2 linked regions of the Thermoleptolyngbya sichuanensis A183 genome follow. The protein of the gene in region 1 interacts with the protein of each later gene in a pairwise test. Links are inferred from orthologs where the notes say so. Each region holds a gene or a part of one and is shown on either strand. Other genes may lie near its edges.

What was found.
Region 2: the proteins of acpP (region 1) and HPC62_RS06845 interact in binary tests that used the Escherichia coli proteins (3 or more experiments, as listed by UniProt). The link is inferred for Thermoleptolyngbya sichuanensis A183 from one-to-one orthologs.

Annotation. Positions count from the first base shown.
Region 1 is NZ_CP053661.1:1,347,533-1,355,861, forward strand. Bases 5,660-8,329 are described here. They hold acpP (acyl carrier protein), read right to left. Parts: upstream 7,281-8,329; coding sequence 7,038-7,280; downstream 5,660-7,037. Other genes in these bases: fabF (beta-ketoacyl-ACP synthase II), read right to left, coding at 5,667-6,926; xdhB (xanthine dehydrogenase molybdopterin binding subunit), read right to left, coding at 7,674-8,329. In the rest of the region: HPC62_RS05775 (ABC transporter substrate-binding protein), read left to right, coding at 42-1,247; HPC62_RS05780 (ABC transporter permease), read left to right, coding at 1,368-2,225; HPC62_RS05785 (ABC transporter permease), read left to right, coding at 2,255-3,082; tkt (transketolase), read right to left, coding at 3,238-5,250. UniProt on the Escherichia coli protein: Carrier of the growing fatty acid chain in fatty acid biosynthesis.
Region 2 is NZ_CP053661.1:1,616,758-1,625,330, forward strand. The notes cover bases 2,976-5,889. They hold HPC62_RS06845 (acyl-CoA thioesterase), read left to right. Parts: upstream 2,976-4,158; coding sequence 4,159-4,620; downstream 4,621-5,889. Other genes in these bases: HPC62_RS06840 (universal stress protein), read right to left, coding at 2,976-3,712; rbsK (ribokinase), read left to right, coding at 4,728-5,666; guaD (guanine deaminase), read left to right, coding at 5,849-5,889. Outside these bases: HPC62_RS06830 (potassium channel family protein), read left to right, coding at 1-163; HPC62_RS06835 (glycosyltransferase), read left to right, coding at 253-2,754; more of HPC62_RS06840, read right to left, coding at 2,861-2,975; more of guaD, read left to right, coding at 5,890-7,210; HPC62_RS06860 (DUF3155 domain-containing protein), read right to left, coding at 7,766-8,080.

The sequences.
Region 1 (8,329 bases):
GTTATTCTTCGCATGGACACCGCAGTTTTAGGAGATTTGCTATGCCTCCCTATCGATTTTCTGGTCGTTCCAATTCTGAATCCTCGCTGAGGCGGAATCCTGGCGGTGGGCGATCGCCCTATTCCTCCGCCTCCCGCGCCAGCCGTCGCCGCTTTTTGCAGTTGTCGAGTGCAGCTTTCTCTGGCGTGCTGTTGAGCAATTGCGCCCGAAACATTGGTACAACGGGCAGTTCTGCCGCCACAGACACTTCCGCCGCCTCACCGCCCAGCAGCGGAGATAATACCCTCCACGTCTACACTTGGTCAGCCTACATCGATGAAGACCTGCTGAAGGGCTTTGAGCAAGACACCGGGATTAAGGTCATTGCCGATGTCTATGACTCCAACGAAACCATGCTGGCTCGAATGCAGGCCGGTGGCGGCAGCCAGTACAGCATCGTCTATCCTTCCGACTACATGGTAGAACTCATGATCGAGGAAGAGATGCTGCTCGAAATCGACCAAGACCGCGTTCCTGGCTATGCCGATCTTCTGGAGCAGTGGCAAGATCCTCCCTACGACCCTGGCAATCGACACAGCGTGCCCTATACCTGGGGCACAACAGGGCTGGTCTACAACAAAGAATTGGTGAAGAAGCCCATTACCGACTGGTCTGACCTGTGGGAACGAAAGTCTGAGCTATCTCGAAGAATGACCTTGCTCAACGACGTGCGTGAGGTTATGGGCATGGCCCTAAAGATGCTGGGCTTTTCCAACAGCACCCAAGATCCCAAAGAAATTGAAGCTGCCTACAAAAAGCTGCAAGAACTCAAGCCCGCGATCAATGCCTTTACAACTGACGGTTGGCGAGATCAGATGGCGGTGGGCGACCTGGCCGTGGCCCATGCCTACTCGGTGGATGGCATCGATATGGTGCTGGAAAATCCCCAGCTAGAATACGTAGTGCCGTCCAGTGGCGCAACGGTTTGGACGGACACCATCGCCATTCCTAAAACGGCTCCCAACGTGGATGCCGCCTATAAATGGATTGAGTATTCGGTAGAACCGCAGACGGCAGCAAAGAATCTAGGACGGCTCAAACTGCCCACGCCCAACCAGAAAACGCTGACGCTATTGCCGAAGGAGCTGGTCGAAAACCCAGATCTCTTCCCCCCCGAAGAAATTCTGGCAAAGTGTGAGGTTCTTGCCAATGTAGGCGAAGCGGTCGATATTTATGATCGGTACTGGACGCAGTTGACTAGCGCCTAACCCTGTTTTTGAGCGATCGCTCTCAATATTTTTTCCACTATGGCAACCTCCGCTCCGCTCTCCCCGACTCCAGAAGTCGAACCCCAGCGCCCTGCCAGCAAGGGACTCAAGCAGCGGCTGATGGGTTTGATTCAGCCCTTTGTCTTGCTGGGGCCGCCAGGGCTTTGGCTGCTGTTGCTGCTGGTCGTGCCGACGCTGATGATCCTGGAGCTGAGCCTGATTCCAGGATTCCGTCCTGGCAGCCAGCCCGCACCCTACGGTCTGGGCAACTATGCCAAAATCTTTGAGCTAATTGACGGTCAGGCGATTTATCTGTGGGTGATTGGGCGATCAGTGTTTTTTGCGATCGCCAGTACGCTCCTTTGCCTCTTGCTGGGGTTTCCCGTCGCCTACTGGATTGCGGTGATGGCTCCTGCCCGCTGGCGCAACCTGCTGTTGGTCAGCTTTGTGCTGCCCCTGTGGACATCCTCTCTGCTGCGCTCCTACGCCTGGATCACCATTCTGCGGCCGACGGGCGTGCTGAACTTGCTGCTGAGTACCCTCCGCTTGCCAACGCTGGATATTCTGAACACCCAGACTGCCGTGATGATCGGGTTGGCCTATAACTTTTTGCCCTATATGGTGCTGATCCTCTACGCTTCGCTGGAGCGGCTTGATAAGCGGCTGCTAGAGGCGGCGGCTGATCTGGGGGCAACTCCCCAGCAGGGCTTTTGGAAAGTCACCGTGCCCCAGACGCTCCCTGGCATCGCTGCCGCCTGCCTGCTGGTATTTATTACCAGCCTGGGGGATTTTGTGGTGCCTGAACTGCTGGGCGGAGCATCCAGTATGACTATGGCCCGCCTCATTTACAACCAGTTCCTTGGCGCGACTCGCAACTGGGGCTTTGGCTCTGCCCTCAGCATGGTGCTGATTGGCGCGATGGGGCTGGGCATTGTGCTGCTGCTGAAGTATGGCGATCGCAAGCTAGAGAATTATTAATATTCCCCCGTTTTCCCCGGTTTCCCACTATGACCGCAACCCTCGATCTGCCCAAAACCGTTGCCGCCAAACGCCGCCTCTCCTGGCAGTTTCTCTTTACGCTGGTGATGTTTGCGTTCATGTACATCCCGGTGCTGGTGCTGGCGTTTTTTAGCTTCAACGCATCGCCCTTTAGTGCAGGCTGGAGCGGCTTTTCGTTGCAGTGGTATCAGCGCATGTTCAACGACACGCGGATTCTATCAGCACTGGCGGATAGCTTGTCGGTGGCGCTGCTGGCCGTGGGCATTGCGGCCGTGCTGGGCACGCTGATGGCGGTGGGGCTAGCCCGCTACACCTTTCCCGGCAAGCAGTTGTATCAGGGCATTTCCTACCTGCCGCTGATTATTCCTGATATTGCGATCGCCGTTGCAACACTCGTATTTCTGGCTTCGCTGGCAATTCCCCTGAGCCTGTGGACAGTCGTGGCGGCACACATTGTCTTTTGCCTCGCCTATATTGCGGTCGTCGTCTCGACGCGGCTCACGGGCATGAATCCTCACCTAGAAGAAGCGGCGCTGGATCTGGGCGCAACTCCGTTCCAAGCATTTATTAAGGTGCTGCTGCCCCAGCTTATGCCTGCAATTCTCTCCGGCTGTCTGTTGGCGTTTGTGCTAAGCATGGATGATCTGCTGATTTCCAGCTTCACCGCAGGCGGCGGCACCACGACGTTGCCAATGGAGATTTTTAGCCGCGTCCGCACAGGCGTAAAGCCCGACATTAACTCACTGAGCGTCGTGCTAATTCTGGCATCCGGCACCCTGGCCTTTGCGGCGGAGCTCATTCGCTATCGCAGCGAACAACAGCGGCTAGATGGGTAAGCCTAAGAAGACTGTTCCAAAACATATTCTAAAACATAAAGGTTCATTAAAAGAAAGTCCATAATATCCAAATATCCACAATAAAAGTCCTATGCAAAGCCCAGCCAAGAGCGAATCGAGGCTGGGCTTTGGAAATGGTTTAGCAAAGCAACGGCTTAGCCAAGTAGCGCCTTAGCACGGCTCAGCACATTGTCTACCGTGAAGCCAAACTTCTCCATGCAAACGCCGCCAGGAGCCGACGCGCCAAAGGTGTCAATACCGAGAATATCTCCTTCGCTACCTGCATACTTATGCCAGCCGAAGGTCGTCCCTGCTTCCACGACCAAGCGCTTGGTCACCGCTTTGGGCAACATCGACTCTTTGTAAGCAGCGTCCTGCGCTTCAAACAATTCGGTAGACGGCATAGAAACCACGCGAACTTTCTTACCTTCTGCGGCCAGTTGTTCTGCGGCCTTGACACAGAGATTCACTTCCGAACCCGTGCCAATCAAGATTAGATCCGGCGTGCCGTCGCACCCGATCACCGTGTAGCCGCCTTTGCCCACGCCTTCGATCGAGCTACCTGCCAGATTGGGCAGACCTTGGCGCGACAGGGCCAACAGCGTCGGGCGGTTCTTCCGAGCGTTTTCGATCGCCACTTTATAAGCACCAGAGGTTTCCGTACCGTCCGCAGGGCGAATCACCGTCAGGTCAGGGATAGCCCGCAGCGAGGCGATGGTTTCCACAGGCTGGTGGGTCGGGCCGTCTTCGCCCAGGGCCACGGAATCGTGCGTCATCACCCAGATCACGCCGCACTCCGCCAGCGCCGACAGGCGAATTGCGCCACGCATGTAGTCGGTAAACACCAGGAAGGTTGCGCCGTAGGGAATTAGCCCGGAACCATGCAGCGCAATGCCGTTGCAAATTGCGCCCATGCCGTGTTCGCGCACGCCAAAGTGGATATTGCGGTTTTCGTAAGCGCCTTTCTGGAAATTGCCGCTGATTTCTAGCTCCGTCAGGTTGGAGTGGGTCAGGTCGGCCGAGCCGCCAATGAGTTCTGGCAATACCGGAGCCAGCGCGTTAAGGCAGATTTCCGAGTGCTTGCGGCTGGCTAGCGCCTTATCTTCAGGCTTGTAGGTGGGCAGCACTTTGTCCCAACCCTCAGGCAGCTTGCCGCTCAGCAGGCGATCAAACTCCGCCGCTTCCTGAGGATACTTGGTCTTGTATTGTGCCCAGGTTTCCTGCCACTCGGCTTCGTAGCTAGCACCGCGCTCGATGGCTTTGCGAGTGTGGGCCAGGGCTTCGTCAGGAACGACAAAAGGATCGTAGGTCCAGCCCAGGTTTTCGCGAGTCAGCTTGATTTCGGCTTCGCCCAGTGCTGCGCCGTGAACGCCAGCGGTGTTGGCTTTGTTGGGAGAGCCATAGCCGATGGTGGTGGTGACTTTAATAAGCGTTGGCTTGTCGGTAACGGACTTGGCTTCGGCGATCGCCCTGGCAATTCCCTCCAAATCCGTGTTGCCGTCCTGCACATGCAGCACATGCCAGCCGTAGGCTTCAAAGCGCTTAGACACGTCTTCCGTGAAAGCAATGTCCGTGGAGCCGTCAATCGAAATGTGGTTGTCGTCGTAGAGCGCGATCAGCTTGCCCAGCCCCAGGTGACCCGCCAGCGAGCAGGCTTCGCCGGAAATCCCTTCCATGTTGCAGCCGTCGCCCAGGATGACGTAGGTGTAGTGATCTACCAGGGTCAGGTCGGGCTTGTTGAACTTGGCAGCGAGGTGCGCTTCGGCGATCGCCAGACCAACCGCATTGGCAATGCCCTGGCCGAGCGGCCCGGTCGTGACCTCAATGCCAGGAGTCTCAAAGTTTTCGGGGTGGCCAGGCGTTTTTGAACCCCACTGACGGAAGTTCTTGATTTCGTCCAGCGTGACGCTATCGTAGCCTGCCAGATACATCAGGGCGTACTGCAACATACAGCCGTGCCCAGCCGACAGCACAAAGCGATCGCGGTTAAACCACTTGGGGTTTTTGGGATTAAACCGCATGAACTGATCCCACAGCACAAACGCCATCGGCGCAGCACCCATAGGCAAGCCAGGGTGTCCAGACTTTGCCTTTTCAACAGCATCGATCGCCAAAAACCGGATGGAATTAATACAGAGTTGTTCGAGGGTTAGGGTCGCAACAGCCATTGTCTTCTTTCTACTCAACGACGGGTGACAGGCGCTCACAAACACGCCAAAACAGGCAAGCAGGGCGGATAGGCAAACAGAAGAATCCTGAATCACCAAAGGCATCTTCCCCATCATCCCACTACAGGGGATCACAGGTGAAAGATTTCTTGGGCGATCGCACTAGGCAAATATACTCAATAAAATTAGCTTAACGGTTTATGGAAAACTGGACAAGGGTTAATCACAGCTTTCTGTAAAGCCGAATACTGTATAGGCTACAGGCAACTTGATAGGCAACTGGGCAGCTTAGAGGTTAGTTTCGCTACTTTGGTTAGCTTCGCTACTTTGGGGCACTGCTTCAGAGTCTTGACTCTCAGAGTTTTGACTGACCGACTTCCCATCGGATGCAGGAAAAATCGCAAGAAATCCAGACTTTAACCCTGATATTTGCGGAAAGCCAGCGTCACGTTGTGGCCGCCAAAGCCAAAAGAGTTAGACAGCGCTGCATCGACCGTCTGGCTACGGCTCTCGTTTGCCACGTAGTCCAGGTCGCAGGCGGGGTCTGGGTTTTCTAGATTAATCGTGGGAGGTACACGGTTGTTAGCCACGGCCATCACAGTCGCCACAGCCTCAATGCCGCCCGATCCGCCCAACAGGTGGCCTGTCATGGACTTAGTGGAACTGACAGTGAGCTTGTACGCTTGATCGCCCAAGGCAGTTTTAATGGCCGCCGTCTCAGTAGAGTCATTAGCAGGCGTGCTAGTGCCGTGGGCATTGATGTAGTGAATCTCTTCAGGACGCAAGCCTGCGTCTTTCATTGCAAGCTGCATTGCACGGGCAGCCCCTGCGCCACCGGGAACAGGCGAGGTAATGTGATAGGCATCGCAGGTCATGCCATAGCCGACAATCTCGGCATAGATCCGCGCCCCCCGGCTGAGGGCATGTTCCAGTTCTTCCAGAATGAGAATGCCAGCGCCCTCGCCCATCACAAATCCATCGCGATCCTTGTCGAACGGGCGGCAGGCATGTAGCGGATCATCATTGCGGGTGGATAGGGCTTTGGCCGAAGCAAAGCCCGCTACAGACAAAGGCGTGACGGCCGCCTCTGTGCCGCCGCAAATCATTGCCTGAGCAAATCCCCGCTGCAAAATGCGAAACGCATCGCCAATGGCATTTGACCCAGCCGCACAGGCTGTCACTGTGCAGTTGTTGGGCCCCTTTGCCCCCACTTGAATCGCCGTCAGCCCGGCCGCCATGTTGGCAATCATCATCGGCACAGTGAACGGGCTACAGCGATCGGGGCCGCGCGTTAGAAACACTTCCTGCTGGTCTTCCATGACCTTAAGTCCGCCAATGCCTGTGCCGATGAGCGTGCCGACCTGTTCAGCATTCAGATCGTTAATGACAAAATTGGCATCGGCGAGGGCTTGCTTGCTGGCAGACACCGCAAATTGGGCAAAGCGATCCATGCGCTTCGCTTCTTTACGATCCATGTAAAGCTGTGGGTCAAAGTTTTTGACCTCGCCCGCAATGCGGCAGTCGTGGCGAGACGCATCGAACAGCGTAATCGGGCCAATGCCGTTACGACCGCTCATTAAACCGTCCCAGTATTCCGCCAGGGTGTTGCCAATGGGCGTAATGGCACCCAGACCCGTAACCACGACGCGCTTTAATCCAGAATCCAAAGTTGTCATGACAGCAAATTCGTGGGCTTTTGCCCAAACCACAGGATAGCCGAGACCTATAGATAGCCAGGGCAGAGAACAGCAGGAGGTTGGAGAAGGCGTGGAAGCTTGCGTCCAGTCCTACGCAGCGACCTTTTGCTTGATGTAGTCCACAGCAGCTTGAACCGTTGCGATGCCTTCGGCGGCTTCGTCAGGAATTTCGATGTCGAATTCTTCCTCTAGCGCCATCACCAGTTCAACCGTGTCTAGAGAGTCTGCGCCCAAGTCGTTGGCAAAGTTAGACTCAGGGTTGACTTCACTCTCTTCGACGCTCAGTTGCTCGGATACGATCTTTTTGACCTTTGTGAGAATCTCGTCGCTCATAGCTTTTATGTTCCTACCCAACGCGGATGCAAGTTGAGAAATTCAAAGAAATTCAATCTGTTGTGCAAGTCTAGCCGAATCCAAACTTGAAACTCGACAGAACTGGACACTGCCTGTCTCTGTCCGCAAGGCTTGCGATGTGCCGGGAACCGACGATGCGCTTGACCTAGTGAGAAATTAGGCATTCCTTCATATTATCTGAAAGCGTGACGAGCTAAAACGGAGGGTAGAAAAACTAGAAAACTAGGGATTAGGAGTGATTGCTCCGCAACGCTAGCGCTGGGGAACTGGACAAAGATATGAAAAGAGCAAAAAAAAGGGGGCGATCGCCCCTCCATTCACAAAACTTGGTTTTTCTCAGAATTTCGGTCGAAATTAAACCAGGATAAAACCCTAGACCGACGTAGACGACAGTGCAGCTTCTACCGCAGGGGTGGCGCTCCGAACCGCTTCGATCGCCCTCAACGTGGCTTCTGGCGTAGCGGGTGCGGCCAGTTCCACCACGGCGGCATTGCCAAAGGCGGCCACGGCTGCTCGAATTGCCTCGCGGACGGACATCGCCAGCATAAACGGCGGCTCACCCACCGCTTTGCTGCCGTAGATCGTGCCGTCCTGGCTGCCTCGCTCGATCAGATGCACCTGGAAATGTTCTGGGATTTCGCTGATGGTGGGAATTTTATAAGTGCTGGGGGCAAAGGTGCGGAGGCGGCCCTGCTCATCCCAGACCAGTTCTTCCATCGTCAGCCAGCCCATGCCCTGCACAAAGCCGCCCTCAATCTGCCCTTGATCCACCAGCGGATTCAGCGACTCGCCCACGTCATGCACAATATCCACCTGGCGTAATTTGAACGTGCCCGTGAAGCCGTCTACTTCCACCTCGCTCACCGCTGCGCCATAGGCAAAGTAATAGAAGGGGCGACCCGTCGCGGTCACCGGGTCCCAGTGGATCATCGGCGTGCGGTAGTATCCCGTGGCAGAGAGACTGATGCGATCGCCATAGGCCTGCTGCACTACCGCATCAAAGGACACCCGCGCTGTCGGGTAGGTGC
Region 2 (8,573 bases), 270 kb from region 1 along the record:
GCCGCTGTACCTGGAGGCCGAACGCAAAACCACCCACGGCTGGAACCTGCTGGATGTCACGCTGCAAGCCGGGGACGTGCTTTACCTGACCATGCCTGCTACCCATCTGGAACAACTCTGGCGCACAGTGCCCTCGGAGGTAGGGCTGAGGGGAAGAGCGTAGGAAAGCGGGGATGATGGGATGATGGGAGGTTGAGAAGCCCCCTCATCTCTGGTTTATCCCGTCTCTGGTTCATCCTGTCTCTGGTTAAAATGCCTTTCCCCCTCACCGACCCCGCCTGGATCGAAACCCGCGATTTCCTGAAGCAACACGCCCGCGAACTCGATGCCATCCTTGCGCCAAACGAGTTCATGGAGTTCTTTCCGGGCAACTATCACTACAACATCACCTACCTGCTGCCGCCGTCCCACTTTGACTATGTGGTGATACACAAGGGCATGGTGGCGGAAATCGAGCCGCCCTTTGCGCTGGAGGTGCTGCGGACGTTTCAGCCGCTCTTTGCAAACGCCGTGTTTGTGGTGTTTGCCAAACAGCCGCCGGAAAACGCGCCCAAAGCAGCAGGGGTGCATCTCCAGCCCTTGCTGAACCAGCTTGCGGTGGTGGAGGCGCAGCAGCGGGGCAAGGTAAAGCCGATTCGCTATGGCGTGACGATTACCACCTACAACCGACCGGAGAGCCTGGGGCGATCGCTCCCGCAGATCCGCCAGTTGGGTGCGCCCGTGGTGATTGTGGACGATGCCTCCAGTCCCGAAAACGCCGCCGCCAACCAGCGCATCGCCGACGAACACGGCGTTCCCCTCATCCGCATTCCCGAAAATCGCGGCCTGCCCAACGCCATGAACGTCGGCATCGGCTACTGGCTAGCCGACCCCGCCATCGACTGGATTTCCTACTTCCAGGACGATGTGGACGTGCATCCCGACCTGTTCAAGATTCTGGAGAAAATCCAAGATCCCGTGGAGCGGCCGATTCTGGCGGGGCGTGACGCGCTGGAGCATCCCACCTTTGCCAAAGGCAGCATCGCGGGTTACGAGGTGTTGTTCAAGCGCTCTATGCCAGGGCAACACCTGCACGCCCACCGGGACTATTGGGCCGGGGTCATGCCCATTCCTACGCCGTATCTGGGCGCACCCAAGCCGACGGGCGGCAAGCCGGGCCAGGGCGCAGACGAAGACTGGTGGATTACTGCCTGGTCGCCCCATGCCATTCCCAAGCGGGGCAAGTACCTGATCTGCGTACCCGGACTGGTGCGAAGCTTCCAGATTACGGAGCAGGGGTCTACCTGGGGCAACATCAGCGAGCGGCAGGAAGACGGGCAGCCGATAATAGATGCGGCGCTGAAGGAACTGGCGGTGCCCGCAGTAGCCAAGGCGGATTCAGTGGAACGGGTGGAGCGCGATTCGCGAAGCGATCCCTGCGGGAATCGCCCTCCAGATCCGCCCCTAGCCGAACCCGTCCTCGCCGGCCTGAAAGTTCTCGTTGATGGATATAACCTGCAACTGACCACGGGCACGGGCATCCGCACCTACGCGGTGAACCTGATTCGGGCGCTGACGGTGCTGGGGGCGGATGTGGACGTGCTGCTCAGCCGCAACAGCAACAAAAAAGACCCGATTTTGGACGAGGTGCTGTTCTTTGACGAGCAGGACGTGGGCGGGCGCAAACTGGTAGAAAACCTGATGCTGGTCAAAGACCTGCTGAAATCTTCTGTGCCGTCGCTCTATCGGGCGTGGCGGCGGGAAGCGGTGGGCGAGGTGGTGCTAAAGCAGGGCAAGTTTACCGAAGATTTCATTCAGCTTGCCCGGTCGTACAATTTGCCGAAGTGCTATAGCGTCGCCAATGCGGCGTTTAACCTGTTTGGACGGTCTACTCAGGTGACGATTCCCGAAAAAATCGACCTGTGGCACGCCACGTTTCCTCTGCCCGTCAGCATTCCCGGCGCAAAGAAAGTCACCACGATTCACGACCTGATTCCGCTGCGCCTGCCCTATACGACGCTGGACAACAAGAAGGATTTCTATAACAAGGTGAAGCGATCGCTCAAGGATTCCACCTTGACCATTGCTGTGTCGGAACACACCAAAAAAGATGTGCTGTCTTACTTTGATGCCGACCCCGACAAGATCGTCGTCACCTACCAGCCCGTGAATATCAAGCCGCTAGACGCAACGCCGGAGGAAATCGGCGACTTCCTGAAGCGCTATCGGCTGGGCTATCAGAACTATCTGCTGTTTGTGGGGGCGATCGAACCCAAGAAGAACGTCGGGCGCTTGCTGGAGGCCTATGCCGCGCTGGAAACTGACCTGCCGCTGGTCATCGTCGGCAAAAAGGCCTGGTCCTTTGAGGACGACCTGGGGCGACTGGATTACCTGTTTGACCCCGGCACAAAGCAGGACGTGCGCCTGCTGGAATATGTCCCCGGCGATGCCCTGCGCTATCTGTATCAGGGGGCGTACTGTTTCGTTTTTCCGTCGCTCTACGAAGGCTTTGGGCTGCCGCCGATCGAGGCGATGACGATGGGCTGTCCGGTGGTCACGTCGAGCGCGTCCTGCCTGCCAGAGGTCTGCGGCCCGGCGGCGCTATACGTGAATCCCTACGATGTGGCAGATATTCAGGCCAAGCTGGAGCAAATTTTGGGCGATCGCCCCCTGCGCGACCAGCTTGCCGAAACCGGAAAACAGGTTGCCCAGAACTTTAGCCTGAAGAACTACCTGAATCGACTCAGCGCCGCCTACCTGAGGGCGATCGGCTAAGGCACGTCCTGTTGTGAACGATTCCGGCACAGCGACTTGAAATGACAGGCAAAGGGGCAGGCTAAGGTTTCTTCAAATGACCCGCTCCTCTGCGACTGCCTCCTGGCTACGGATTCGGGATTCGCACCAGCAGCACGGGGCATGGCGCATACACCCGCACATAGTCCGACAGCGACTGCCCCAGCAGCCGATCCAGATCGGGCAATCCCTTGGCGATGGTGGGGCGGCGATCGGGCGAACCGAGCATCAGCAGGTCTACGTTCAGGTCTTCCGCAAGCTGACAGATGCGTTCGCCAGGTTTGCCTTCGGGGGCGACGGTTTTGTAGGAAATGCCGTATTTTTTGGCTTCGGCGATCGCCGGAATGAGCACCGGATCTTCGTCTGGGTTCGCCGCAATTTCACCCGGCTTGAGCTTCATCTCTGGGTTGGTATGCACTAGCACCAGTTGCCCGCCCTTGATGTCGCGCAGGAAGGTAATGGCCAGCTTCAGCGTTTCCTTTGCCGAGTCGGACTTGTCCATTGCTACCATGATGCGGTTGATTTTCTTGACGTAGAGATCATCCCGCACCAGCAGCATTGGCCGCGAAGCTAGCTGAAACACGTACTGGCTGACGGAATTTTCCAGAATCGACTGAATCCGCTTCAGGCCGCGAGATCCCATGATGATCAGGTCGGCATCCACTTCATCCGCCACCTTTAGCACTACGTCCTTGGGTTCGCCCTCCCGCAGCACTGCCGTCACCCGCGCCGAATCGAGCTTCAGATTTTGGATCGCCTGCGACAAAACCCGGCCGCCCTCTTCCCACTTGGCTACCATCTCATCGGAGGTGACCTGCGGTGGGACGACGTGCAGCACAGTCACCGTCGCCGCCTGAACAGTTGGGATTTCCATTAGGCTCTTGAGCATTTCCTCGGTATGCCCAGTGCCAGAATCTGCCAGCAAAATTTTCTCGATCATGCTTGCCTCTTAACAGCTTTTCAGTCAGAACAAGTTAAGTCAGAACGGGTGTTTTAGGGGTGTCTTAAAGAGAATGTTTAGGTCAGTAGACCATTCAAGACCATTCGCAAAACATACATCGGAACGTTCTCCGAATCATTCCGACAATGCCCAATTGAATGAATCAGCGGGCGATCGCCCCAAAGCCCGAATCCCTTGCAATATCCGTATTCCAGCTTAAAATACGGCGGTCTGGGCTGCGGCGGAAATGATGTAAAAATTGACGTGGCAATACCGCCCGCCATGCCGAGCGCCTTATAATTCCACTGCTGAATATTTTGCAGTTTGTGCCCGTGTCAGGCTGCATTCTCTTGGCAAATCGCCCCAATCGCGTTGATAGCATAGAGGAGGCCGCGCCCAGCGCTCGGCCGCTTTCGGAAGACTTTTGATCTGTTTGCAGCCCATCCATGACCGAACTCCCCACCCACGCCATCCAGCCCGCCGTCGCCGCCAGCGATAGCTGGTTCGACTATCCTGTGCGCGTCCAGCCCCACCACACCGACTATGCAGGCGTGGCCTGGCACGGCACCTACATCGCCTGGCTCGAAGAAGCCCGCATCGAGTATCTGCGCTCCATCGGCGTAAACTATGAAGACCTCGTGGCGATCGGCTGCGAACTGCCCGTCGTCGAACTCTCGCTGCGCTATCACCGGGCGATTCAGATGGGCGCAGGGGCGATCGTCCGCACTCGGTTGCAGATGGACGGCGTGCGCCTCAACTGCGACTATCGCATCCAGTCTCCCGATGGCGAAATCCTCTACGCCACAGCCCAGGTTACGCTTGTCGCCGTAGATCGCGAAAAGGGCAAGATCATGCGCGTGCTGCCGCCAGCAGTGAAGAGTGCGCTGATGCGACTGGCGAGTCTGTGATCAAGGGTCAGGATGATAAGTTGCTCAACACAGCAAGGAACAATCCAAAAACGCAACCCCTTCCCTCTTCGTTCTTCCCTCTTCGTTCTTCCGTCTTTCCCCTCCCTATGTCCGTCATCGTCTTTGGCAGCCTCAATATGGATCTCGTCGCCCGCACGCCGCGTCTGCCCAAACCGGGTGAAACGCTGACGGGGCATAGGTTTGAAACCGTGCCGGGGGGCAAGGGCGCAAATCAGGCGGTGGCGGTGGCGCGGCTGGGTGTGCCAACGGCGATGGTGGGGCGCGTGGGCGGCGACGGTTTTGGACAGGACTTGCTGCGGGGGTTGCAAGAGAGCGGCGTGACGTGCGATCGCATCTTGATTGACTCCAGCACTCACTCTGGCATCGCCATGATCGCTGTTGATGATGCTAGCGAGAACACCATCATTCTGATTCCTGGCGCAAATGGTCGCGTCGATGAAACGGACGTGGCGCGGCTGACGGAGATTTTGCCCCAGGCGAAGGTGCTGCTGCTGCAACTGGAAATTCCCCTGCCGATGGTGGTTGCCGCAGCCAGGGCCGCTAAATCTGCTGGGGTGACGGTGCTATTCGACCCCGCCCCCGCCCGCACGGATCTGCCTGACGAGCTATTTCCGCTGATCGACCTGATTACGCCCAACCAGGTGGAAACGGGCCAGCTTGTGGGGTTCCCGGTGACCGACCTAGAGTCGGCTCAAAAAGCGGCGGCCGTGCTGCACGAGCGGGGGGTGGGCACGGTTATTAGCAAGCTGGGCAAAGCCGGAGCAGTCTGCATGGCGGCGGACGAAACCTTTGAAATTCCCAGCTTTCCGGTGCAGGCTGTGGATACGGTGGCCGCAGGCGACTGCTTTAACGGCGGGCTGGCGGCCGGGCTGGCGGCTGGCCTAACGCTCCGACAGGCGACGACTCAGGCGGCGGCGGCGGCGGCGATCTCGGTGACGCGACCCGGCGCACAGCCCTCCCTGCCCACCCGCGAAGAGTTACGCGCCTTTTTGCAGGCGCGATCGGTCTCGCTGCCCGGTTTCTGAGGGGCGAGGTTTTTCAGCGCCCGACTGATAGCAGCGCTACAGCAGCCTGTGCAAAACGTCTTAATCTGGGCATAGGCGTTTGCTGCGGGGGGCAAATTCTGGGCTGCGTTCCTCGCAGTTTCTGAACCTAGAAACCTACCCCCTCCTGCCCCTTGCCCTTCGATTCCCGACCTTTCTATCCTATGACCACTGCCTACGCCACGCCTTCTAGCGATGCGACGCTTCATGCCATTCGGGGCGCGTTTCTGGATTTTCTGGATGATCCATATTACGTGCCGGAGCCAGAAAGCGTCCGCTACATCCACGATGGGCTGATGGTCTTGGAGAACGGCTGCATCAAGGCGCTGGGCGACTATGCCACGGTGCGGGCGGAGTATCCCCATGTGCCCGTGACCCATCAGCGCGATCGCCTCTTGGTTCCAGGATTCATCGATACCCATGTGCATTACCCCCAGACGGAGATGATCGGGGCCTACGGCGAGCAACTGCTGGAGTGGCTGAACAAATACACGTTTCCAACGGAGGCAAAGTTCAAAGACAAGAATTATGCCCGTCAGATGGCGGCCTTTTTCTTAGAGGAACTGGTAAAAAACGGCACGACGACGGCTCTGGTGCTGGCAGCGGTGTTTCCAGAGTCCGTGGATGCCTTTTTTGAAGAGGCGCAGCAGCGCAACCTGCGGATGGTAGCGGGCAAGGTGATGATGGATCGCCATGCGCCGGAGTATCTGACGGATACAGCCGAGAGCGCATATACAGACAGTCGGGCCCTGATTGAGCGCTGGCACAAGTGCGATCGCCTCCTCTATGCTATTACGCCGCGCTTCGCCATCACCTCTACGCCAGAGCAACTGCGGGCGGCGGGCAAGCTGCTGGAGGAGTTTCCTGATGTCTACCTACACACGCACCTGTCAGAAAATCTTAAAGAAGTAGCGTTTACTCTAGAGCTATTTCCAGAGTGTACCGATTACCTGAATGTGTATGAATCCTTTGGGCTAGTGCGCGATCGCTCGATTTTCGCCCACGGCATCCAGCTCAGCGATTCCGAATTTGAGCGGCTGTCGCGGTCGGGCGCAACGATCGCCTTTTGCCCCACGTCGAACCTGTTTCTGGGCAGCGGACTCTTCAACTTGAAAAAGGCCAAATCGCCCGAAGCGCCTGTGCAGGTGGGGCTGGCGACCGATGTGGGCGGCGGTACGAGCCTCTCGATGCTGCGGACGGCCAGCGAAGCCTATAAAGTGACCCAACTGCGGGGCGATCGCCTGTCTGCGTTCCAGACGTTTTACATGATGACGCTGGGGGGAGCGCGATCGCTGTTGCTAGACGACAAAATCGGCAACTTCCAGGTGGGCAAAGAAGCTGATTTGGTGGCGCTAGATCTGCAATCCACACCGCTCCTGGCGAAGCGAAACCCCGTCGCCGTGCCCGCTGATTTTCAGGAGATGGCGGATTCAGTCTTTGCCACAATGATCCTGGCAGACGAGCGGGCGATCGCCGCGACCTATATTGCCGGACAGCTTGCCTACGAGCGAGATGCAAAACCGTAAAGCTTTGCAACGGTTTTCGTCGCATTCGGGCAAAAATGCCTGTTGGTTACATAAAATACACCGACTGTCTGGTAACGGTGTTATTCCTAGTGTCAACTTAATACCCAACTAATACCCAACTAGTCCCCAATCTAATATTCAACTTAAAACGCAAACGTAGTAAACGCCTGGTTCAACGCCTGGGCGATCGCCCACAATCCACCTCTCCAACCCCAACCCAAAGCTCCAAAAAAAAGCGGAGCTACATGCATAGCCCCGCGTCCCACTAGTTGAAAAAGCCAGCAATTTCTGATGAAATTTGAAAACCGCTTGCTTTGATTTTCTCTAAGCTGTCTCAATTCATGCGCTTGCAGCTTTACAGGTTCTGATTCAAACTGCCCTGAGCATCCTTGCGATCGGGCTAGCAGGCTTTAGCTACTGATCTAGCTATTCGCTGATCTAGCTATTCGCCGCTTACGTTGATTGAACAGCGCCCGACACCTGAACGTTACAGGAGCTTTAGAGATGCGGATGAACGATTCAAACCACTTGCGCTAGCTGAGAACCGAAGCGAGACTACCGACTTGAAGCGAGTGAAAGCTCATCGGACTCATCTTCCGACAGCCGCAAACTGGGGAACAGGAAATGGTTTTCCTCAACATACTGTGCCCCAAAAAGCCCCTTTTCTGCCCAGAAATAGCGATCGGTAGTATGTTCGTTTCGCTTAACGAGCAGTAAGGCCGGTGGCGCAATGCCCTCAGCCTGAATGAACTTTCTAGCAGCCGTGACGGGTTTATCTTCGCCACTTTCAATACTGTACTGAGGCACCAACTCCAGGATTCTACGCCCCTCTAGGCGGCGACGACTCTTACGCTTACGTCTCCTTGCCAACCTCCTGACCTCCTCTCTCTCTAGGAATAGATGTAACTGTAGTTACAAAAAACTAAACCGTCGCCAGTATAGTGTCCTGGTCTCAAAATTTCAACTTCTTTTAACCTACCGACATAAAATCTTAGGGATGTCGGCTTAGAAGCCTCGATATTTCGCAGGATTGCTTAATTTATCTGCGGCGAGGCTTAATATTTCGTTATACTCTGCCACCCGTCCAAGGCACTATAAACTTGCCGAAGCCCTGCTCAGGCCTGGCTGTTTGTCATCTGTCTGATGGTACAGGTGCTTGGCACAGTCCCTGAGCAGATGCCTCCTTAAGATCCATCTAGAAGATCCAGCCAGATCCAGCCTTCTTGATCCAACGTGTAAGCAAAGCCACTTGAGCGCATCCCAGTTCTGCAAGTTTGCCCTCATCCCCCAACCCCTTCTTCCAACAAGGGAGAAGGAAAGCCGGATTGGAAGTCCCTCTCTGGAGTTGTATGACTACCCTTGA